2 regions of the Streptomyces sp. NPDC059679 genome follow, and region 2 is predicted to be linked to the other one. Evidence: predicted binding sites of a transcription regulator. Region 2 holds the regulator's gene; the other holds the start of a gene.
The links. The regulator HrcA, encoded in region 2, represses chaperone genes, less so after heat shock. The targets are predictions, from matches to a motif close to TTNGCACTCNGNNNNNCNGAGTGCNAA.
Positions count from the first base shown of each region.

Region 1: the regulator HrcA is predicted to act here: its motif matches at 7,596-7,622, upstream of groL (chaperonin GroEL).

Region 1 covers NZ_JBHWES010000016.1:104,684-116,159, reverse strand. Annotated here, with positions in the region: gene ACFV2X_RS19495 (Cmx/CmrA family chloramphenicol efflux MFS transporter) at 1-481, shown strand, start outside; gene ACFV2X_RS19490 (Lrp/AsnC family transcriptional regulator) at 628-1,686, opposite strand; gene ACFV2X_RS19485 (MFS transporter) at 1,831-3,237, shown strand; gene ACFV2X_RS19480 (hypothetical protein) at 3,256-3,618, opposite strand; gene ACFV2X_RS19475 (MurR/RpiR family transcriptional regulator) at 3,742-4,671, shown strand; gene murQ (N-acetylmuramic acid 6-phosphate etherase) at 4,768-5,703, shown strand; gene groL (chaperonin GroEL) at 5,808-7,433, opposite strand; gene ACFV2X_RS19460 (cold-shock protein) at 7,773-7,979, opposite strand; gene ACFV2X_RS19455 (MoaD/ThiS family protein) at 8,426-8,704, opposite strand; gene thrC (threonine synthase) at 8,806-10,128, opposite strand; SAM riboswitch class I at 10,146-10,290, opposite strand; gene ACFV2X_RS19445 (glucosyl-3-phosphoglycerate synthase) at 10,459-11,406, shown strand.
Region 2 covers NZ_JBHWES010000002.1:71,266-82,741, forward strand. Annotated here, with positions in the region: gene ACFV2X_RS02915 (PhoH family protein) at 1-862, opposite strand, end outside; gene ACFV2X_RS02920 (PfkB family carbohydrate kinase) at 993-2,117, opposite strand; gene ACFV2X_RS02925 (ribonuclease Z) at 2,261-3,181, opposite strand; gene ACFV2X_RS02930 (histidine triad nucleotide-binding protein) at 3,187-3,546, opposite strand; gene ACFV2X_RS02935 (hypothetical protein) at 3,680-4,156, opposite strand; gene ACFV2X_RS02940 (16S rRNA (uracil(1498)-N(3))-methyltransferase) at 4,267-5,010, opposite strand; gene ACFV2X_RS02945 (nitronate monooxygenase) at 5,007-6,098, opposite strand; gene dnaJ (molecular chaperone DnaJ) at 6,284-7,420, opposite strand; gene hrcA (heat-inducible transcriptional repressor HrcA) at 7,421-8,437, opposite strand; gene ACFV2X_RS02960 (MBL fold metallo-hydrolase) at 8,588-9,316, shown strand; gene ACFV2X_RS02965 (DUF3097 domain-containing protein) at 9,378-10,208, shown strand; gene hemW (radical SAM family heme chaperone HemW) at 10,338-11,476, opposite strand, start outside.

The sequences.
Region 1 (11,476 bases), on a different contig from region 2:
GACGGCGATCGGCGGGCGGGTCGCGGACGCCCATCTCTTCGGCACGCTCTACGGCGGCATCACGGCCTCGACCATCGTGCTGACCGTCCTGGGGCTGACCGCGCACCACGCGGTCGCCGCCGTCACCTTGGCACTGCTACTCGGCGTGACGGCCTTCTTCACCGGGCCCGCGCTCAACGCCCGGATGTTCAATGTCGCGAACGCGGCCCCGACCCTCGCGGGCGCGACCACGACCTCCGCCTTCAACATCGGCAACACGCTCGGCCCCTGGCTCGGCGGGCTCGTCATCGACGCGGGCTGGGGCTATCCGGCCGTGGCCTGGACGGGCGCGGCCCTCGCGGCGGCGGCCGTCGGGACGACGGCGCTCGCCGCGCGGCAGCATCGTGCCCAGGGCGCGTCGCGCGTGATCGTCGGCTTGGAGGCCGCGAAACAGGAGCTTCAGAGCGAAGCCCGGCGCGACGGCCTTCGGCAGACGGACTGAGCGGCGCCCACGGGCCGAGGCCGGGGCGCCCGCACGCCGGCCCGGCCGTGACCACCAGCGTGACGACCGCCAGTACGTCCTGCCTGTCCCCTCCCAGGGTTCCCATGGATGTCCAGCAGCACTGGCAGGAGCGGTTGCCCTCGTGTTCAGGGCCTGGGCGGCCTGAGGGGGGTTCGGGGCGGACCGGCCGCCTTGAGGGTGTGCAGGACGGGCGCCGTCTCCAGGGTGCGGATGGCCTCCAGAGAGCCGAGGCGGCGGGTGAGGTAGTGGTGGAGGGCGGCCGGGTCGGGGCACAGGGCGTGGGCGACCAGGTTGGTGGGGCCGGTTGTGGCGGCGACGACGGCGAGTTCGGCGTGGCGGGCGAGGGCGGTCGCGATCTCGTCGAGGCGGGCCGGGGCGACGGCCATCCACAGCAGCGCCTGGGTGGTGATGCCCAACAGCGCGTCGTCGATCTCGACGTCGAAGAAGAGCGTGCCGCGCTCCCGGAGGCCGGCGAGCCGCCGCGCGACCGTGGCCGGCGACCAGCCGGTGGCGGCGGCGAGGTCGGCATGGCCGGTACGGCCGTCCTGGCGCAGGGCGTCAAGCAGCGCCCGGTCGGCCTCGGTCAGCGCCCGGTCGGCCTGGGCCAAGGGCGAGGTCGGGGGCGATGCCGGGGACGGGTCGGCCTCGGGCGGCGGGGCGGTCGGCGGTACGAGCCGTCGCTGCTGCTCGTCGGAGAGCGCGCCCAGGTGGCCGCGCCATGCCGTGGGGCCGCCCAGATAGGTATGGAGCAGCAAGTGGGCGGAGACCGCGGTGATTCCGGCGGTCCGCGGGATATCGCGGAGCAGCATTGAGCGCGAGGCGTCCGCGCCGCGCGGCGCGTGGACGACGGTGACGATCTCCGCACCCCCGGAGGCCAGCTTGACCCATGAGGTGTCGGGGCGCCGGGCCAGGGAGCGGGCGAGCGTCTGCGCGTCGGCCGGGGTGGCGGCGATACGGACCAGCCACTGGGCTTGCCCGGCCCGATGCGGGTCCGGGAGCCCGACCACGCGCAGTCCCGCCTCAATCCGCAGCCGCCGGTAGCGGCGGGCCACAGTCTGCGTCGATACGCCCAGCACCGCCGCGATCCGGCTGAACGGCGCCCGGCCGTCGAGGTGCAGGGCATGGATCAGGCCGCGGTCGACCTCATCAAGCGTGTACGTATCCCTCACCGAGCCGTCCGCCATGGAAGAAATCCTTCAACTCTGCCCGCTGGTTGGAACCTTCCCTCTCCGTCTGCCCAGGCTAGGCCGAGAAAGCGACAAGCGAGAAGCGAGAAAGGCAGAGGGCGGATGCCAGCAGAGACAAGAGCGGCAACAGAAGTGACAGAAGTGGCGGCGAAGGCCTATCGGTGGCGGTGGGCCGCGCTGGCTGTCCTGATGGCCGCCGAGGCGATGAACGTACTGGACTCCACGATCGTGCAGGTCGCCGCCCCGGTGATGCGCGCCGACCTCGGCGGCGCCGAGTCCGATATCCAGTGGTTCGGCGCCGCGTACACCCTCCCCTTCGCGCTGCTGCTGGTCACCGGCGGCCGGCTGGGGGACGTGGCCGGGCGGCGGCGGGTGTTCGTGGTGGGGGTGGCGGGCTTCGCGCTGGCCTCGCTGAGCTGTGCGGCGGCCACCTCCGCCGGAGTGCTGATCTCGGCGCGGGCGGTGCAAGGCGCCGCCGCCGCGCTGATCATCCCGCAGACCATCGGGCTGATCCGCACCATGTTTGACGGCCATGAGCTGGCCAAAGCGCTGGGCTGGAACGGACCGGTGGTGGGGCTGTCCGCGGTATGCGGCCCGGCGCTCGGGGCCGTGCTCACCCATGCCGACCTCTTCGGCTCCTCCTGGCGGGCGGTGTTCCTGGTCAATCTGCCCCTCGCCGCCGCCGTACTGGCCGCCGCCCGGCTGCTGCTCGAGGACCGGGCCGCCCGGCCCGTACGGTTGGACCTGCCCGGCACCGGGCTGGCGGTGCTCGGGACCGGGCTGCTCGTCCATCCGCTCATCGAGGGCGATATGGCCGGCCGGCCGCTGTGGCGCTGGGGCGCGATGGCCTCGGGCGTCGTCGTGCTGATGGTGTTCGCCCGCCAGCAGCGCCTCAGCGCCCGGCGGGGGCGCAGCCCGCTGGTCGAGCCGAGCCTGTTCCACAACCGTGGCTTCCCCGCCGCCCTGGTGACCTCGACGCTGTTCTTCGCGGTGATGAACGGCCTGATGCTGGTCGTGGTGGCGCATGCGCAACTCGGCCTCGGCCGCGACGTGCTCACCGCCGGGCTGACCCTGCTGCCCTGGTCCGGCGGGCTCGCGCTCTCGGCGTGGGTGGCGGGCGCGTATCTGGTGCCGCGCCACGGGTCGCGGGTGATGTTCGCCGGGCTCGCCGCCCTGCTGGCCGGGACGCTGTCCGCCATCGCGGTCTACCCCGGCGTCCGGCCCACCGGTTGGCCGTGGCCACTGCTCGGGGCGCTGGCGGTCAGCGGCGTCGGGCTCGGGCTGTTCACGGTCCCGTTCTTCACCGCCGCGCTCTCCCGGGTGCGGCCACATGAGACCGGGTCCGCCGCCGGGCTACTCAACGCGGTCCAGCAGCTCGGCGCCACGCTCGGCATCGCCCTGCTCGGCACCGCCTTCTTCCATGGCCTGGCGTCGCCCGCCGGGCCGGGGGCCGCGGCGGATGCGGCTCAGCACGCGCTCTGGGTCGCCGTGGGGCTGATCGCCGCCGCGACCGCGACGGCGACCCTGATGCGCGGCCCGCGCGAATGACCGCCCGCACCGCGACCGTCATACGGTCCCGAGCGCCCCCACCCGCGCCACCGCCACCGCCGTCTTGCCGCACACCCAGTGCGGATCCGGCCCCAACTCCGGCTCCACGTCCAGCGCGTGGGGATCGCCGCCCTCCGTGCACACCGGGCACAGCGGCCAGCGGCCGTACCGTTCGAGCAGGGCGTCCTGTACATCCTGGGCCACCAGCCCGGCCAAGTACGCGGCGCCCTCAGGCCACTGCTCGACCCACCATCTGCGGTGTGCGATGGAGTCCTCGACGAGCGAGACGATATCCGCCTGGGCCACTTCTCCCGCCGCGAGATCGGCGAGCACCAGTGCCCGTGCCGCGTGCAGTGCCTGTTCGAGCTTCATGAGACCCATTGTCACCTTTGAGCACAACTGGCGCCCGTCGGTCAGCGCGCACGACGGCAGCGCGGGGCCCCTTGACGGCCCCTCTTGACGACCCCCTTGACGTCCCCCGAGCGCTGAAAATATCTTTCACAGGTGAGTAGCAAGCTGAAGGAAACTTTCACCGTGCCCGAAGCCACTCCACCCGCCCCCGCCGCCCTCGCGGCCAAGGTCCGCACCCTCGCGCCCTCCATGACCCGCTCGATGCAGCGCGTCGCCGAGGCCGTGGCGGGGGATCCGGCCGGTTGTGCCGCGCTCACCGTCACCGGGCTCGCCGAGCGCACCGGCACCAGCGAGGCCACCGTCGTCCGCACCTCGCGGCTGCTCGGCTACCCCGGCTACCGCGATCTGCGCCTCGCGCTCGCCGCGCTCGCCGCGCAGCAGGCGGCCGGCCGCGCCCCGGCCGTCACGGCGGACATCGCCGTGGACGACCCCATCGCCGACGTCGTCACCAAGCTCGCCCAGGAAGAGCAGCAGTGCCTGGCCGACACCGCCGCCGGTCTTGACACCAGCCAGCTCGAAGCGGCCGTCACCGCGCTCTCCACCGCCCGCCGGATCGATGTCTACGGCGTCGGCGCCTCCAGCCTGGTCGGCCAGGACCTGGTCCAGAAGCTGCTGCGCATCGGACTGATAGCGCATGCCCACGCCGACCCGCACCTCGCGGTCACCAACGCCGTGCAGCTGCACTCCGGCGACGTCGCCCTCGCGATCACCCATTCGGGCCGTACCACCGACGTCATCGAGCCCCTGCGCGTCGCCTTCGAACACGGAGCCACCACCGTCGCGATCACCGGCCGCCCCGACGGTGAGGTCGCGCAGTACGCGGATTTCGTGCTCACCACGTCCACCGCCCGCGAGAGCGAGCTGCGCCCGGCCGCGATGTCCAGCCGCACGAGTCAACTTCTCGTCGTGGACTGCCTCTTCATAGGTGTGGCGCAGCGTACGTACGAGGCGGCCGCGCCCGCGCTGGCGGCCTCGTACGAAGCGCTCGCCCACCGGCATGACCCCCGGCCCGGCCCCCGCTGACCGAGCGTCGACCGAGTCGGGACACCCCCCGTATCGACGGGGCCCCATACCGGCGGGCCCCGTCACCACCCCCGTACCGGAAAGAGCCGCTTCGTCATGACTTCCGCCGCTGAACAGGAACAGCTGCGCGCCCAGCTGGACACGCTCACCACCGAGGCGTTCCGCCCCGAGCTCGCCGAGATCGACCGGCTGGAGACCATCGAGATCGCCCGCATCATGAACGGCGAGGACGCGGCCGTGCCCGCGGCCGTCGCCACCCAGCTCCCGCGGATCGCCGCCGCGATCGACGACATCGCCGAGCGCATGGCCCGCGGCGGCCGGCTGATCTACGCGGGCGCGGGCACCGCCGGGCGGCTCGGCGTGCTCGACGCCAGCGAGTGCCCGCCCACCTTCAACACGGACCCGGACCGGGTCGTCGGGCTGATCGCGGGCGGCCCCGCCGCCATGGTGACCTCCATCGAGGGCGCCGAGGACAGCAAGGAGCTGGCCGCCGCCGACCTCGACGCGCTGGGCGTCGGCGCCGACGACACCGTCGTCGGCATCTCCGCCTCCGGCCGCACCCCGTACGCGGTCGGCGCGGTCGAGCACGCGCGCAGGCTCGGGGCGCTCACCGTCGGGCTGTCGTGCAACGCGGGCTCGGCGCTCGCGGCGGCGGCCGAGCACGGTATCGAGGTCGTGGTCGGTCCTGAGCTGCTGACCGGCTCCACCCGGCTGAAGGCGGGCACGGCCCAGAAGCTCGTGCTCAACATGGTCTCGACCATCACCATGATCCGGCTGGGCAAGACCTACGGAAACCTGATGGTCGATGTGCGCGCCTCGAACGAGAAGCTGCGCGCGCGTTCGCGCCGTATCGTCTCCCTGGCCACCGGCGCCCCCGATCCGCAGATCGAGGCCGCGCTGGCCGCCAGCGACGGGGAGACCAAGCACGCCATCCTGGCCATCCTCGGCGGGGTCGACGCCCCCACCGCCACCCGGCTGCTGAGCGAGTCGGACGGCCATCTGCGCGCGGCCCTGGAGGCCGCGCAGGCGTAAAAGCTGCATACAGCAAACGCCGTCGGGGCGGCACCCTGGAAGAGGGTGCCGCCCCGACGTACCCGATGTTCCGGGCGGACAGCCAATCGACGTGAAGTCGCCGATCAGAAGTCCATGTCACCGCCCGGCATGCCGCCCGGAGCGCCCGCCGCGGCGGCCTTCTCCGGCTTGTCGGCGATGACGGCCTCGGTGGTCAGGAACAGCGCGGCGATCGACGCGGCGTTCTGCAGCGCGGAGCGCGTGACCTTGGCCGGGTCGATGATGCCCTCGGCGATCAGGTCGACGTACTCGCCGGTCGCGGCGTTCAGGCCGTGGCCCGGGGTCAGGTTGCGCACCTTCTCCACCACGACGCCGCCCTCGAGGCCGGCGTTGACCGCGATCTGCTTCAGCGGGGCCTCGAGCGCCAGGCGCACGGCCTGGGCGCCGGTGGCCTCGTCGCCGTCCAGCTCCAGCTTGTCGAAGACCGAGACGGTCTGCAGCAGGGCCACGCCACCACCGGCGACGATGCCCTCCTCGACGGCGGCCTTGGCGTTGCGCACCGCGTCCTCGATGCGGTGCTTGCGCTCCTTGAGCTCGACCTCGGTGGCGGCACCGGCCTTGATGACGGCCACGCCGCCGGCCAGCTTCGCCAGGCGCTCCTGGAGCTTCTCGCGGTCGTAGTCCGAGTCCGAGGACTCGATCTCGGCGCGGATCTGGTTGACGCGGCCCTGCACCTGATCGGTGTCGCCGGCGCCGTCCACGATGGTGGTCTCGTCCTTGGTGACGGTCACCTTGCGGGCGCGGCCGAGCAGGTCGACGCCCGCGTTCTCCAGCTTGAGGCCGACCTCCTCGGAGATGACGGTGCCACCGGTGAGGATGGCGATGTCGCCGAGCATGGCCTTGCGGCGGTCACCGAAGCCCGGGGCCTTGACGGCGACGGACTTGAAGGTGCCACGGATCTTGTTGACGACCAGGGTCGCCAGGGCCTCGCCCTCGATGTCCTCGGCGATGATCAGCAGCGGCTTGCCCGACTGCATGACCTTCTCCAGCAGCGGGAGGAGGTCCTTCACACTGCTGATCTTCGAGTTGACGATCAGGATGTACGGGTCGTCGAGCGACGCCTCCATACGCTCCATGTCGGTGGCGAAGTACGGGGAGATGTAACCCTTGTCGAAGCGCATGCCCTCGGTGAGCTCGAGCTCGAGCCCGAAGGTCTGCGACTCCTCGACGGTGATGACGCCTTCCTTGCCGACCTTGTCCATCGCCTCGGCGATGAGCTCGCCGATCTGGGTGTCGGCGGCGGAGATGGAGGCGGTGGAGGCGATCTGCTCCTTGGTCTCCACGTCCTTGGCCTGCTCGAGCAGCTGGGCGGAGACGGCCTCGACGGCCTTCTCGATGCCGCGCTTGAGGGCCATCGGGTTGGCGCCCGCGGCAACGTTCCGCAGGCCCTCCTTGACCAGCGCCTGGGCGAGGACGGTCGCGGTCGTCGTGCCGTCACCGGCGACGTCGTCCGTCTTCTTCGCGACCTCCTTGACCAGCTCGGCGCCGATCTTCTCGTACGCGTCCTCGAGCTCGATCTCCTTGGCGATGGACACACCATCGTTGGTGATCGTGGGGGCGCCCCACTTCTTCTCGAGGACGACGTTGCGACCCTTGGGGCCGAGGGTGACCTTGACGGCGTCGGCGAGCTGGTTCATCCCGCGCTCGAGGCCGCGCCGCGCCTCCTCGTCGAACGCGATGATCTTGGCCATGTGAAGTGGTCCTCCCAAGACGGGGTGGATTGCTCCGGACCGCGCCTGGCGCCCGCGACGGACGGTCTGTCTGCCGTGCGGTTCCTTGCCCCGCACGGTCCGACGGACCTCACCGACCCGATCCTTCTGTCACTCTCATGCTCAGAGTGCTAACGCCAATGATTAGCACTCGACCCCTTAGAGTGCAAGCGCCCAAAGGGCTACCAGGAAGAACTTGCTGGTCACAGTGGTGGGATGAGCCGGTCATGGTGATCGTCTGCGGACACGTCAAAGGGCCCGCTACCCCTGCGGGTACGGGCCCTCTGAACAGTCCAGTCAGCTGCCTCGCGTCGGCGCGCTTCAGCCAACAGCCACGCGGACCATGTCCGCCTGCGGCCCCTTCTGACCCTGCGAGATCTCGAACTCGACCCGCTGGCCTTCCTCGAGGGTGCGGTAGCCGTCCATCTGGATCGCGCTGTAGTGGACGAACACGTCCGCACCACCGTCGACCGCGATGAAGCCGTACCCCTTCTCCGCGTTGAACCACTTGACGGTGCCCTGAGCCATTCCTAACTCCCCTATTGCTGGCCCTTGCGCAGGACCGCACTCCGCGGACCCGGGTCAGACCTCACCCCCCGAGTCGAGGGGGGTGTGCGCCGGAACGCGTCGACCGCCGCTGAATGTATCTGTCCAACTGCCCTGTGCAACAGGTCAATCGGACGAGAATTCTGGCGACGGTCGAACGGTAATAAGTGGCAAATTCCCGTGAATCCGGGGCAAGCCGGGTCGGACATAAGGGATTAACCCGGCAATTCACGCGCACACTTCACGCACAAGTTGACGAGTTCTCATATGCGGCCGACGCGGCGCCGACACTAGGGGGATCCCTTCAACTGTATCGCGATTCAAGACACGGAATCGCCCCGTCCGTTTCTATCAGGACGGGGCGATTCCGTTTAACCCGGGGTCATGTATTCCGTTTAAGCCGCGGTCAGGGCGGGGTCAGGACCGGCTCAGCAGCCGCCCGCGACCGCCGGAATGATCGAGACTCCGGCGCCGTCCGGGGTCGCCGTCTCCAGGCCCTCCGCGAAGCGCACATCGTCGTCATTGACGTAGACATTCACGAAACGGCGCAGCTTGCCGGTGTCGTCCAGAACGCGGGCCGCGATGCCCTGGTGGTTGCGGTCCAGGTCCGTCAGAACCTCGGCAAGGGTCGTCCCCTCGGCGCTGACCTCGGCCTGCCCGCCGGTGTAGGTGCGGAGGATGGTGGGGATCCGGACATTGACGCTCATGCGGGTTTCACCTTCTGTGGGAAGTGCTGCGGGAAGCGAGGGCGAATTCGAGGGGCGAATTCAAGCCAGCTGGTAAGAGCCGAGCTATGCGCCGAGCCGATTCAGCCCAGACCAGCCTCGCGGAACGCGTCGAGACTCGGGCGGATCACCGCCGTGGGCCCAGTCGTCGGGGCGACCGCGTCAAGCGTTTTGAGGCCGTCTCCGGTGTTGAGCACGACGGTGGTGAGGGTGGGGTCAAGCACCCCGTTCTCGAGCAGCTTCTTCGCCACGCCCAGGGTCACCCCGCCCGCGGTCTCCGCGAAGATCCCCTCCGTACGGGCCAGCAGCTTGATCGCGTCGACGACCTGCTCGTCGTTCACGTCCTCCACCGCCCCGCCCGTGCGGCGCGCGATGTCCAGCACATACGGCCCGTCCGCCGGGTTGCCGATGGCCAGCGACTTGGCGATGGTGTTCGGCTTCTGCGGCCGCACCACGTCATGGCCGGCCTTGAAGGCGGTGGAGACCGGGGAGCAGCCCTCGGCCTGGGCTCCGAAGATCTTGTACGGCTTGTCCTCGACGAGGCCGAGCGCGATGAGCTCCTTCAGCCCCTTGTCGATCTTTGTGAGCTGCGAGCCGGACGCGATCGGGATGACCAGTTGGTCCGGCAGCCGCCAGCCGAGCTGTTCGCAGATCTCGTACGCGAGGGTCTTGGACCCCTCCGCGTAGTACGGGCGGAGGTTCACGTTGACGAAGCCCCAGCCCTCGCCCGCCGGGTCGCCGATCAGCTCGCTGCAGAAGCGGTTGACGTCGTCGTACGTGCCCTCGATGGCGACCAGGTCGCCGCCGTAGATGGCGGCCATGACGACCTTGCCCTGCTCCAGGTCGTGCGGGATGAAGGTGCAGGAGCGCAGGCCCGCCCGGGCGGCCGCGGCGCCGACCGCGCCCGCGAGGTTTCCGGTGGAGGAGCAGGAGAGGGTGGTGAAGCCGAAGGCGCGGGCGGCCTCGACGGCCTGGGCGACCACGCGGTCCTTGAAGGAGTGCGTCGGGTTCCCGGAGTCGTCCTTGATGTGCAGTTCGCCGGTCACCCCCAGCTCGCGGGCCAGGTTGTCGGCCTTCACCAGCTTGGTGAAGCCGGGGTTGATGTTGGGCTTGTCGGCCACGTCCGCCGGGACGGGCAGCAGCGGGGCGTAGCGCCAGATGTTGTTCGGCCCGGCCTCAATCCGCTTGCGCAGCCCCTCGGGGTCGCCGGTCGGCAGGTCGTACGCGACTTCGAGCGGTCCGAAACACTCCGCACAGGCGAAAATGGGGCCGAGGGGGAAACGCTCCCCGCACTCGCGACAGGACAGGGCGACGGCGGGCCCGAGCGAGACGGAGGAACCAGCGGAACCGGCAGAACCAGCGGAATCAGCGGATCCGGTAGAGCTTTCGACAGCTTGCACAGCCATGGAGGCGAGGCCCTTTCTCCTCATCTTCCTCACGGCGCATCTCGCCGCGAGCCGGAATTGGCACCTTCCCTAGCCGGGCCCCGCTTCGCATGACGAATCAGGACTGGCTGGAGGGTTGCCGGGGCTTCAACGGGCCGTTCCCTCTGCCCCTCTGGATGAGCGGTATGACGCCGGCCGAGCCGGCGTGTTTATCGCACGGGACCCCCGACATACAGCGGTCACGTGCGCTGTTCAAGACTGTAACCGAAGGCCCTGATGGTTGAGATAGTCGTCCGAAGCGCGAGATGGATCACAGCTGACGCGCGCGATCCACAACAGGGAGGCATGGCCGTGCTGGAAGATGTCGAGCGCTGGCTGAAGGAGCGGTCCTGGTCCGCCGACGACCGTCCGCTGACGCGCCTGCTCGCCGCCAAGCGCGCCACGGGCCGGACCGTGAGCGTCGTCCTGCCCGCCCTCAACGAGGAGGCGACGGTCGGCGAGATCGCCGCGGCCATCCGCCGCGACCTGATGGGCGAGGCCGCGCCGCTGGTCGACGAGCTGGTGGTGGTGGACTCCGGGTCCACCGACCGCACCGCCGAGGTCGCCGCGGCGGCCGGGGCGAGGGTCGTGCACCGGGACTCCCTGCTGCCCGAGCTGCCGACGCTGCCCGGCAAGGGCGAGGTGCTGTGGCGCTCGCTGCTGGCGACCAGCGGCGACATCATCTGCTTCATAGACGCCGACCTGCGCGAATTCGACGCCCGCTTCGTCTCCGGGATCGTCGGCCCGCTGCTGACCGACCCGGACGTACAGCTGGTCAAGGGGATGTACGACCGGCCGCTCGGTGGCGCCGCAGGCCAGGGCGGACGGGTCACCGAGCTGGTCGCCCGGCCGCTGCTGAATCTGCACTGGCCGCAACTGGCCGGGTTCGTACAGCCGCTCGGCGGTGAGTACGCGGCGCGCCGCTCGCTGCTGGAACGGCTGCCGTTCCCCGTCGGATACGGGGTGGAGCTGGCCATTCTCATCGACTCGCTGCACACGGTCGGGCTCGACGCGCTCGCCCAGGTGGACCTCGGCGTGCGCAAACACCGCCACCAGGACCCGCAGGCGCTCGGCCGGATGGCGGCCACGATCTACCGCACGGCCCAGCTGCGGCTGGCCCGCGGGCATCTGGTGCGGCCGCGGCTGACCCAGTTCGACCGGGGCGAGGCCGGTTTTGTGGCGCGGACCAGCGATGTGGACACGGAGGAGCGGCCGCCGATGATCGAGATCCCGGAGTATGTGGAGCGGCGGGCGGCGTGACACCCGCCTGCCCCGACCGGGGCAAGAAACCGCACGCACGTTTGCGCGACGCATGAGGTGGCTAGGTACG
Region 2 (11,476 bases):
GACCGCTCTTGGTCCCGCCCGGGAGGTCGACCTGGGTGATATCACCCGTGATCACTATCTTGGAGTCGAAGCCGAGCCGGGTGAGGAACATCTTCATCTGCTCGGGGTTCGTGTTCTGGGCCTCGTCGAGAATGATGAACGCATCGTTGAGCGTGCGGCCGCGCATATAGGCCAGCGGCGCGACCTCGATCGTGCCCGCGGCCATCAGGCGCGGGATGGAGTCGGGGTCGAGCATGTCGTGCAGCGCGTCGTACAGCGGACGCAGATACGGGTCGATCTTCTCGTAGAGCGTGCCGGGCAGGAAGCCGAGCCGCTCGCCCGCCTCGACCGCCGGCCGGGTCAGGATGATCCGGGTGACCTGCTTGGACTGCAGGGCCTGGACCGCCTTGGCCATGGCCAGGTAGGTCTTGCCGGTACCGGCCGGGCCGATGCCGAAGACGACGGTGTGCTTGTCGATGGCGTCGACGTAGCGCTTCTGGTTGAGGGTCTTCGGGCGGATGGTGCGCCCACGGTTGGAGAGGATGTTCTGCGTGAGCACCTCGGCCGGGGTCTCCACCCCGCTCTCGCCGTTCTCCGCCGCGCGCAGCATGGAGATCGAGCGCTCCACCGCGTCCTCTGTCATCGGTTGACCGGTGCGGAGCACCAGCATCATCTCATCGAACAGGCGCTGGATGAGGGCGACTTCCGCGGGGTCCCCGGTCGCGCTGACCTCATTGCCCCGCACATGGATGTCGGTCGCCGGGAAGGCCTTTTCGATGACGCGCAGCAGCGAATCGCCCGATCCCAGCACCATGACCATCGGGTGCTTGGTCGGGACCGTGAACTGCGCATGCGCCTGGCGTGCTGTGGTTGGTTGCGTCATGGGCCGGCTCTGAGGCCTGCTCCTACCTCCTCTTACGGGGTTCTCGTTGCTCGACAACCTCGAGTACAAGGGTACGACGGAGCACTGACAAGACCCGAGTGCTTTTACTCCACTCCCTCATGCCTCTCCGTCACGCCTGCCGGAAGCCGATCGTGGGCACGGCCCGGCGCAGCGGCCAGGGACGGGCGGCGGCCGGGAGGATCCGGTCCAGGAAGGCGTAGCGGCGCAGCGCGGAGGGGTCCTGGTCGTCGTACGACTTGGCGTGCTGCCACCAGGCGGCGATCTCCACCCAGCCGGGGGCCGACAGCGAGCCGCCGAACTCCTGCACCGACAGCGCGGCGCTCAGGCCCGCGAAGGCCAGCCGGTCGGCGAGCGGCCACTGGGCGAGGGTGCCGGTGACGAAGCCCGCGACGAACACATCGCCCGCGCCGGTCGGATCCAGGGCCTCCACGGCGATCGCGGGCACCTCGGCGGTCTCGCCGGTGCGCCCGTCCACCGCGTACGCCCCCTCGGCGCCGAGGGTGACCACCGCGAGCGGCACCCTGTCGGCGAGCGCGCGGGCGGCGGCGCGCGGGCATTCGGTGCGGGTGTAGCGCATCGCCTCGGCCGCGTTCGGCAAAAACGCCTCGCAGTGCTCGAGATCGGCCAGGTCGGCCGGGTCCCAGCGGCCGGTGTCGTCCCAGCCGACGTCCGCGAAGACCATGCTGCCGTGGCCGACGGCCTGGGTGACCCACTCCTCGCGGCTCCCCGGGACCAGGGAGGCGATGGCGGCGCGGGCCGGGGGCGGGCAACTGGGGGCGGGCTCCTCCGGCGGCGGCGCCTCATGGCCGTGGGAGACCATCGTCCGCTCGCCCTCGTAGGCCATGGACACGGTCACCGGGGAGTGCCAGCCGCGCACCGTACGGGACAGCGACAGGTCGATGCCCTCGCCGCGGTCCAGGGCGTCGCGGCAGTAGTCCCCGTACATGTCGTCGCCGAAGGCGGCGGCGAGGGAGGTACGCAGACCCAGGCGGGCCAGGGCGGTGGCCATATTGGCCACCCCGCCGGGGCTGGAGCCCATACCGCGGGCCCAGGACTCGGTGCCGCGCACGGGGGCGGAGTCGAGGCCGGTGAAGATGATGTCCAGGAAGACCGAGCCGGTGAGATAGACGTCACAGGCCGGGTCACCGGGTCTGCGGACGGCCTCGAGCGGGTCGAGCAGGGGGTACTCCGCCGGGTACGCCGCCGCGAGCGGCTGGCCGTGGTCTGTGGTCACCGTGCGCTCCCAGATCGGACCGGCCTCGTCGCCGGTCCCGTTCCATGAATCTCGTTCAGTGAATGCGATGCGGATGAATGTGGATGAATACAGTTGCCGCCAGTCTGCCCGATGGCACTGACAGCGGCGGGCGCCCCGGGCGATCAGCGCCGCTTGGGCAGCACCACGCTCATCAGGTCCTGCGCCACCGTGAGCTCCCCCTCGAAGCCCGCCGCCCGCGCCTGGCGCTCGAAGTCGGTGGGGTCGCCGTACCGCTGTGAGAAGTGGGTCAGCACCAGATGCCGCACCCCCGCCTCCGCGGCCAGCCGAGCCGCCTGTCCGGCGGTGAGATGCCCGTACTCGACCGCCAGCGGCTCGTCCTCGTCCAGGAAGGTGGACTCGATCACCAGCAGGTCGCAGCCCTGGGCCAGGTCATGGGCGCCCTCGCACAGCCGGGTGTCCATGACGAAGGCGAAGCGCTGTCCGCGCCGCACCTCGCTGACCTCCTCCAGCGTGACCGTGCGCCCCTCCCGCTCCAGCGCCCCCTCCTGCTGCAGCCGGCCGATCTCCGGCCCGCGGATGCCGTGCGCCACGAGCCGGTCCGGCAACATGCGGCGGCCGTCGGGCTCGATCAGCCGGTAGCCGTAGGACTCGACCGGGTGGGAGAGCCGGCGCGCCTCCAGCGTGTACGCGGCGGTCCGCACCAGGACGCCGCCCTCCCCCGCCACCGGCGCCTCGGCCAGCGACACGGTTTCGCGGTACGCGGTCGCGTACCGCAGCCGCTCGAAGAAGCGCTGTCCGCTCGCCGGGTAGTGCGCGGTCACCGGGTGCGGCACCCGGTCCAGGTTGATCCGCTGGACGACCCCGGCCAGGCCCAGCGAGTGGTCCCCGTGGAAGTGGGTGACACAGATCCGGTTGATGTCATGGGCCGCGACCCCTGCCCGCACCATCTGGCGCTGGGTGCCCTCGCCGGGGTCGAAGAGGATGCCCTCGCCGTCCCAGCGCAGCAGATAGCCGTTGTGGTTGCGGTGCCGGGTCGGCACCTGGCTCGCGGTGCCCAGGACGACCAGTTCGCGTACGGACAACGGGATTACCCGGGGGGCCAGTTGAAGCCGCGGCCGCCCAGGATGTGGGCGTGCGCGTGGAAGACGGTCTGGCCCGCGCCCGAGCCGGTGTTGAAGATGACGCGGAAGCCGGTGGCGTCGATCTCTTCGTCGGCGGCGACCGCACCCGCCTCGCGCAGTATGTCGGCGGCGATCTGCGGCTCCGCGTTCGCGAGGGAGGCGGCGTCCGGGTAGTGGACCTTGGGGATCACCAGGACGTGGGTCGGCGCCTGGGGGTTGATGTCCCGGAAGGCGACGGTCGTCTCGGTCTCGCGGACGACGGTCGCCGGCACCTCCTTCGAGACGATTTTGCAGAACAGGCAGTCGGCCTGCGGTTCTCCCGCCACCGGTGGCTCCTTACGCAACGTCGGCTGGTACGGAACCGGATGCTACCGGGACGCCCGGAGGGCGCGCGCCGGAACCGCATGGTGCCCTTGGCGCCGGCTTGTCCCGCCTGCCTGTGCCGCCTGCCCGTCCCGCCTACTTGTCGCTGCCCGCCGTGGTCTTCCGGTCCCACGGGTGGGTGGTGTGCCCGGACGGCCGGGGATGCTTCGTCTTCCGCGCGTTGCAGTCGCCGATCACACTGGCCTGGAAGACCTGGTGCCCGTCCACCTTGGCGGTCAGATCGCCCCGAACGCAGATGTTCTTGCGCTCGTAGGTGACGGTGCCGCTGACCTTGATGGTGCGGTCGTCATCGGTCTTGCCCCGGCAGTGGACGGATGCCTTCGCGTCCTGCGACGGGCCGGACGTGTGCTTACCCTTCACGTCCGCGTTGCACGTCATCCACCGCACGTCGATACCGCCCTTTTCGAGCGCGCGCGTGCTGACCCGGTCCGTGGTGACCGCCACCCCGATGGCGTTGAGCCCGGTGTCGTCCCTGGGCTCGCACGCCGCCACGGCGACGATCGTCAGAGCCGCCGCCACCACCGCGAAGAGCGCGTTCCTTTGATGCCTCATTGCCCCCATAAGAAAAGGTTCCCACCGGAGCGGGGGGAACCGGAAGAGCAACCTCGGCCACATGATCCGCCGGGTGGGGGCCATCCGGGCCCGTCCGGGCCGGGGTTACGTCAGCCCCAGCGGCCCGTGCGGCCCAACAGCAGCGCGACCGCCGCCGTTCCGGCCGTGGAGGTGCGCAGCACGGTCGGGCCCAGGCGGTACGGACGCGCCCCCGCCTCGGCGAAGGCCGCCAACTCCTCGGGCGATACGCCCCCTTCAGGGCCGACCACCAGCACGACGCTGCCCTCGGCGGGCAGCGGCGCGGTCGCAAGCGGCTCGGCGCCCTCCTCGTGCAGCACGGCCGCGAAGTCGGATTCGGCCAGAAGCCGAGCAACCTGGCGGGTTGTCATCGCGTCCATCACCTCGGGAAAGAGGAGCCGGCGCGACTGCTTGCCCGCCTCCCGGGCCGTCGCGCGCCACTTTCCCAGCGCCTTCAGGCCGCGGTCGCCCTTCCACTGGGTCACACAACGCGCCGCCGTCCAGGGCACGATGGCGTCCACGCCGGTCTCCGTCATGGTCTCCACTGCCAGTTCGCCGCGGTCCCCCTTCGGCAGCGCCTGGACGACGGTGATCCGCGGGCTCGGCGGCACCTCATGGCGTACCTCGGCCACCTCGACCAGCAGCCGGTCCTTGCCCTCGACGGCCGCCACGGCGCCGAAGGCGCCCGTACCGGCCCCGTCCGTCAGCACCACCGGCTCGCCCACGCGCAGCCGGCGCACCGACACGGCATGCCGCCCCTCCGGTCCCTCGAGCGCCAGCCGCGCCCCTACGGCCGCCCCCGCGAGGGAGTCGGCCAGGAAGACAGGGGCGGTCACGACACCGCCCCTCTGTCCCACGTAACGCCCAAACCCTCACGTGCCGCGTCCAGTTCGGCCGCCAGCACCTCCACCAGCCGCGCGGCGGGCAGCTCCCGGGCCAGCCGGTGCCCCTGCCCCGCCCACAGCGCCATGCCCTGCGGATCGCCGGCCTTCGCCGCCGCCTTCCGCAGCCCCGAGGTGAGGTGGTGCACCTGGGGGTAGGCGGCCGGGGCGTACCGGCCGTGCTCGCGCATGAAGCGGTTGACCAGCCCGCGCGCGGGGCGCCCGGAGAAGGCGCGGGTCAGCTCCGTACGGCCGAAGACCGGGTCGGTCATGGCCCGCTTGTGCAGGGCGTTGGCCCCCGACTCGGGGCAGACCAGGAACGCGGTCCCCAGCTGGGCCGCGACCGCGCCCGCCGCCAGCACCCCGGCGATCTGCGAGCCGCGCATCAGCCCGCCCGCCGCGATGACCGGAATCTGCACGATCTCCCGGACCAGCGCGAGCAGCGACAGCAGGCCGAGCCCGGCGCCCGTCCCGTCGGCGCGCGGGTCGTCGCGGTGGGTGCCCTGGTGGCCGCCCGCCTCGACACCCTGCACGCATACGGCGTCGGCGCCCGCCCACTGGGCGGCCTGCGCCTCGGCGGGCGAGGTCACGGTCACCACCGTCCGCGTCCCGACCTTCCCGAAGGCGTCGAGCACGGCGCGGGCGGGGCAGCCGAAGGTGAACGAGACGACCGGGACCGGGTCGTCGAGGAGTATCGCCAGCTTGGCGTCGTACGCGTCGTCGGAGCCCGCGTCGGGGTCGCCCAGCGGGGTGTCGTACCAGGCCGCCTCCCCGGCCAGCTGCTCCCGGTAGACCTCCACGGCGGCGGGGTCGGCGGTGAGCGCGTGTGGCATGAACAGGTTCACGCCGAAGGGCCGGGCGGTCTGCCCCCGCAGCTGCTTGATCTCCTCGTACATCGCCTCCGGCGTCTTGTAGCCGGCGGCGAGGAACCCGAGGCCACCAGCCTCGGAGACGGTGGCGGCCAACTGCGGGCAGGAGGCCCCACCCGCCATCGGGGCCTGCACGATCGGGTACCGAAAGAGATCGGTCAACGCGGAGGACATGGCGACATCGTGTCATGTCCTCCGCGTGAATCCGTACTCGGCTCGGTGCCGCTCAGGGCCGCCTCAGGCCCGCGGGGGCGCCTACCGTCCGTTGAACGCATCCTTCAAACGCGAGAACAACCCCTGCTGCCCTGGCTTACTGCATTCCCCCGGGGGGCAACCCCCGGACCCCCGGCCGGGGGCGCCTACCGTCCGTTGAACGCATCCTTCAAGCGCGAGAACAACCCCTGCTGCCCTGGCTTGAATTCGCCCGTCGGCCGCTCCTCGCCCCGCAGCTTGGCCAGCCGCCGCAGCAGCTCCTCCTGCTCCGGGTCGAGCTTGGACGGGGTCTGCACCTCGACGTGGACGATCAGGTCGCCTCGGCCGCCGCCACGCAGGTGGGTGACGCCGCGCTGGTGGAGCGGGATCGACTGGCCGGACTGGGTGCCGGGCCGGATGTCGACGTCCTCCCGGCCGTCGAGCGTGTCCAGGGGCACCTTCGTGCCCAGGGACGCCGCCGTCATCGGGATGGTCACCGTGCAGTGCAGATCGTCGCCCCGGCGCTGGAAGACCGGATGCGGCAGTTCGTGGATCTCCACGTACAGATCGCCCGCCGGGCCGCCGCCCGGGCCGACCTCGCCCTCGCCGGCGAGCTGGATCCGGGTGCCGTTGTCCACACCGGCCGGGATCTTGACGGTCAGCGTCCGGCGCGAGCGGATCCGCCCGTCGCCCGCGCACTCCGGGCACGGGGTCGGCACCACGGTGCCGAAGCCCTGGCACTGCGGGCACGGCCGGGAGGTCATGACCTGGCCGAGGAAGGACCGCGTCACCTGGGACACCTCGCCCCGGCCGCGGCACATGTCACAGGTCTGCGCCGTGGTGCCGGGCGCCGCACCCTCGCCGCTGCACGTCGTACAGACGACCGCGGTGTCGACCTGGATGTCCTTGGTGGTCCCGAAGGCCGCCTCGGTCAGCTCGATATCGAGGCGGATCATGGCGTCCTGGCCGCGCCGGGTCCTGGACCGCGGGCCGCGCTGGGACGCGGTGCCGAAGAAGGCGTCCATGATGTCGGAGAAGTTGCCGAAGCCGGCGCCGAAGCCGCCCGCGCCGCCCCCGCCGCCCGCGGCGGACAACGGGTCTCCGCCCAGGTCGTAGACCTGCTTCTTCTGAGGATCGGACAAGACCTCGTAGGCGGCGTTGATCTCCTTGAACCGCTCTTGGGTCTTGGGATCCGGATTCACATCCGGATGCAGCTCACGGGCGAGCCGGCGAAATGCCTTCTTGATCTCGTCCTGTGAGGCATCACGCCGCACGCCCAGGACTGCGTAGTAGTCCGTCGCCACTTACGACTCCGCCAGGATCTGTCCGACGTAACGTGCCACTGCGCGTACCGCTCCCATCGTTCCGGGGTAGTCCATGCGGGTCGGTCCGACCACGCCGAGTTTGGCGACCGCCTCGTCGCCCGAACCGTAGCCGACTGCCACGACCGAAGTGGAATTCAGGCCCTCGTGAGCATTCTCATGACCGATCCGTACGGTCATGCCCGAGTCCTTCGCCTCGCCCAGCAACTTGAGCAGCACGACCTGCTCCTCAAGCGCTTCGAGCACGGGCCGGATCGTCAGGGGGAAATCATGCGCGAAGCGGGTGAGATTGGCGGTGCCGCCGATCATCAGCCGCTCCTCGGTCTCTTCGACCAGCGTCTCCAGCAGGGTGGCCAGGACCGTCGAGACGGCACCCCGGTCCTCCTGCTCGAAGGACTCGGGCAGATCCTGCACCAGCTGCGGCACATCCGCGAACCGCCGGCCCACGACCCGGCTGTTCAGCCTGGCCCGCAGGTCCGCGAGCGACTCCTCGCTCACGGGCGCCGGACAGTCCACCATGCGCTGCTCGACCCGCCCGGTGTCGGTGATCAGCACCAGCATCACCCGCGCCGGGCTCATGGCCAGCAGCTCCACATGGCGGACCGTCGAGCGGGTCAGCGAGGGGTACTGCACCACCGCCACCTGCCGGGTCAGCTGCGCGAGCAGCCGGACCGTACGGCCCACCACGTCGTCCAGGTCCACGGCGCTGTCCAGGAAGTTCTGGATGGCCCGCCGCTCCGGCGTGGACAGGGGCTTCACCCCGGCCAGTCTGTCGACGAACAGCCGGTAGCCCTTGTCCGTGGGAATGCGCCCGGCGCTGGTGTGCGGCTGGGCGATATAGCCCTCGTCCTCCAGGGCCGCCATGTCGTTGCGCACCGTGGCCGGGGAGACGCCCAGCCGGTGCCGCTCGGTGAGCGCCTTGGAGCCGACCGGCTCCTCCGTGCCCACATAGTCCTGGACGATCGCACGCAGTACCTCGAGTCTGCGTTCGCTGAGCACCGCGCGCACCTCCAGTCCAGCCGTCTCATCAGGTATTCCCCCTGGCACTCAATGGTCACGAGTGCCAGAACCCCTCAGCCAGTGTACGGCGGGGTGCCGTGGCCGGGGCAAGAGCCGCCGCTTTGCCACCGCTGGAGCTAGCGTCTCCGTATGGACACCCGTTGGGAAGAGGCGCGCTGGGAAGATCTCGCGCCGTCCGTCGTCCGGTGCCGTCTGCCCGGCTGGGACGCGACCGTCGGCGCGATCGCCGGCCGGACCGGCGTCCTGGTCGTCGACACCGGCGCCGACCTGGCCGAGGGCGCCTGGGTTCGGCGCGAGGTCACCCGGCTCTTCGGCCGCCGGCCCACCCACATCGCCCTCACCCATCCCCACTTCGACCATGTCTTCGGCACCGCCGCCTTCGCGGGCTGCGAGGTGTACGGGGCGGCCGGGCTCGACGAGCTGCTGCGCCGCGAACGGGACGCGCTGCGCGACGACGCGGTGCGCCACGGCCTGGACCCCGGTGCCGCCGCCGGGGCCGCCGACCATCTCGTACGCCCGCACCATCTGGTGTGCGGCGAGCTCACCCTGGACCTGGGCGACCGGCCCGTCCTGCTGGCGAACGTGGGCCCCGGCCACACTGCCCACGACCTGGCCGTCCTCGTCCCCGGCCGGGCCCCGGGCGAGCCCGAGGTGGTCTTCTGCGGCGATCTGGTCGAGGAGTCGGGGCCGCCCCAGGCGGGCCCCGACGCGATCCCAGGCCAGTGGCCCGCCGCCCTGGACCGGCTGCTCGCCCTCGGCGGTGAGGACGCGGTGTACGTCCCGGGGCACGGCGCCGCCGTGGACGCCCGTTTCGTCCGGGCGCAGCGCGATGAACTCGCGGCTCGTTTCGGCCGCTGAACTCACGGCTCGTTCCGGCGTGTCCTCCTGAGGTCGCCGCCACGGCGCTAGGGTCATGCGGATGCGACAGTACGACCCGGACCTGACCCCGCCCTGGAAGCGCCAGGCGCCCGCGCCCGAGGTGCCCGCCGAGCCCGACCTGGTCGTCGAGGAGGTCACCACCGGGTTCTGTGGCGCCGTGATCCGCTGCGAGAAGACCGCGCAGGGCCCCACGGTGACTCTGGAGGACCGTTTCGGTAAACATCGGGTCTTCCCCATGGAGCCGCGCGGCTTCCTTCTGGAGGGTCGCGTCGTCACCCTGGTACGCCCCCGCGCCGCCGCCCCCACGGGCCCGCGCCGCACGGCCTCCGGCTCCCTCGCCCTCCCCCAGGCCCGCGCGCGCGTCGCCCGCGCGGGGCGCATCTATGTGGAGGGGCGCCATGACGCGGAGCTCGTCGAGCGGGTGTGGGGGGACGATCTGCGCATCGAGGGCGTGGTCGTGGAGTACCTGGAGGGGATCGACGACCTGCCCGCGATCGTCCGCGACTTCTCCCCCGGCCCCGACGCCCGTCTCGGCGTGCTGGTCGACCATCTGATCCCGGGCACCAAGGAGTCCCGTATCGCGGCCGAGGTCACCGGCGAGCACGTACTGATCGTCGGACACCCCTATATCGACGTATGGGAGGCCGTGAAGCCCTCCTCGGTCGGCATTCCGGCCTGGCCGGCGGTGCCGCGCGGCCAGGACTGGAAGACGGGTGTGTGCCGGGCTCTGGGGTGGCCCGAGAACACGGGGGCGGCCTGGCAGCGGATCCTGTCCTCGGTCCGCTCGTACAAGGACCTGGAGCCGGCCCTGCTGGGGCGGGTGGAGGAGCTGATCGACCATGTGACCGTGGGCGGCCCGGCCGGGCCGTAGGGGGCCTGTGGGTCTGTGGGCCTGTGGGGTCCGGGTCGGTCGTCCGACGTCAGGTCAGGGCCTCGGGTCGGGCGGGCGCGCCGGGTCGTCCTCCGGGCCTCGGGTCGGGCGGGCACCTCGGATCAGGCGTCAGTCCACCAGATCGCGCACCACCGCGTCGGCCAGCAGCCGCCCTCGCAGGGTGAGCACCGCCCGGCCCGCGCCGTACGGCTCCTGCTCCAGCAGGCCGTCCGCCACGGCCCGGGACGCCGCGGCGGCGCCCGCCGGGGCCAGCAGGTCCAGCGGGCAGCCCTCCGCGAGCCGCAGCTCCAGCAGGATCCGCTCCACCCGGCGCTCCTCGTCGGTCAGCACCTCGCGGCCGGCCCCCGGGGACCGGCCCTCGCTCAGGGCCTGTGCGTAGGCGCCGGGGTGCTTCACGTTCCACCAGCGCACACCGCCCACATGGCTGTGCGCGCCGGGGCCGGCGCCCCACCAGTCCGCTCCGCGCCAGTACAGCTCGTTGTGACGGCACCGGCCGGCGACCGACGTGGCCCAGTTCGACACCTCGTACCAGCGGAACCCGGCCGCCGACAGCATCTCCTCCGCGATGAGATAGCGATCGGCGTGCACATCGTCGTCGGTCATCGGCACCTCGCCGCGCCGGATCCGCCGGGCGAGCTGGGTGCCCTCCTCGACGATCAGCGCGTACGCCGACACATGGTCGGGCCCGGCGCCCAGCGCGGCCTCCAGCGAGGCGCGCCAGTCCTCGTCGCGCTCCCCCGGCGTGCCGTAGATCAGGTCCAGGTTCACATGGTCGAATCCGGCCGCCCGCGCCTCGGCCACGCACGCCTCGGGGCGGCCCGGGGTGTGGGTGCGGTCCAGTACCCGCAGCACGTGCTGCCGGGCGCTCTGCATCCCGAACGACACCCGGTTGAACCCGGCCGCCCGCAGCCGCTCCAGATAGCGCGGGTCGACCGACTCCGGGTTGGCCTCGGTGGTGACCTCGGCCCCCTCCGCCAGCCCGAACTCGTCCCGGATGGCACCGAGCATCCGCCCGAGGTCGGCAGCCGCCAGCAGGGTCGGGGTGCCGCCCCCGACGAATACGGTCTCGACCGGACGGGGGTCGTCCCCCAGCACCTTGCGGGCGAGGCGGACCTCCTCGACGACCATGTCGGCGTAGTTGTCGCGCGAGGCGAGCACGCCGCCGGATCCGCGCAGCTCAGTGGCGGTGTAGGTGTTGAAGTCGCAGTAGCCGCAGCGCGTCGCGCAGTAGGGCACATGCAGATAGA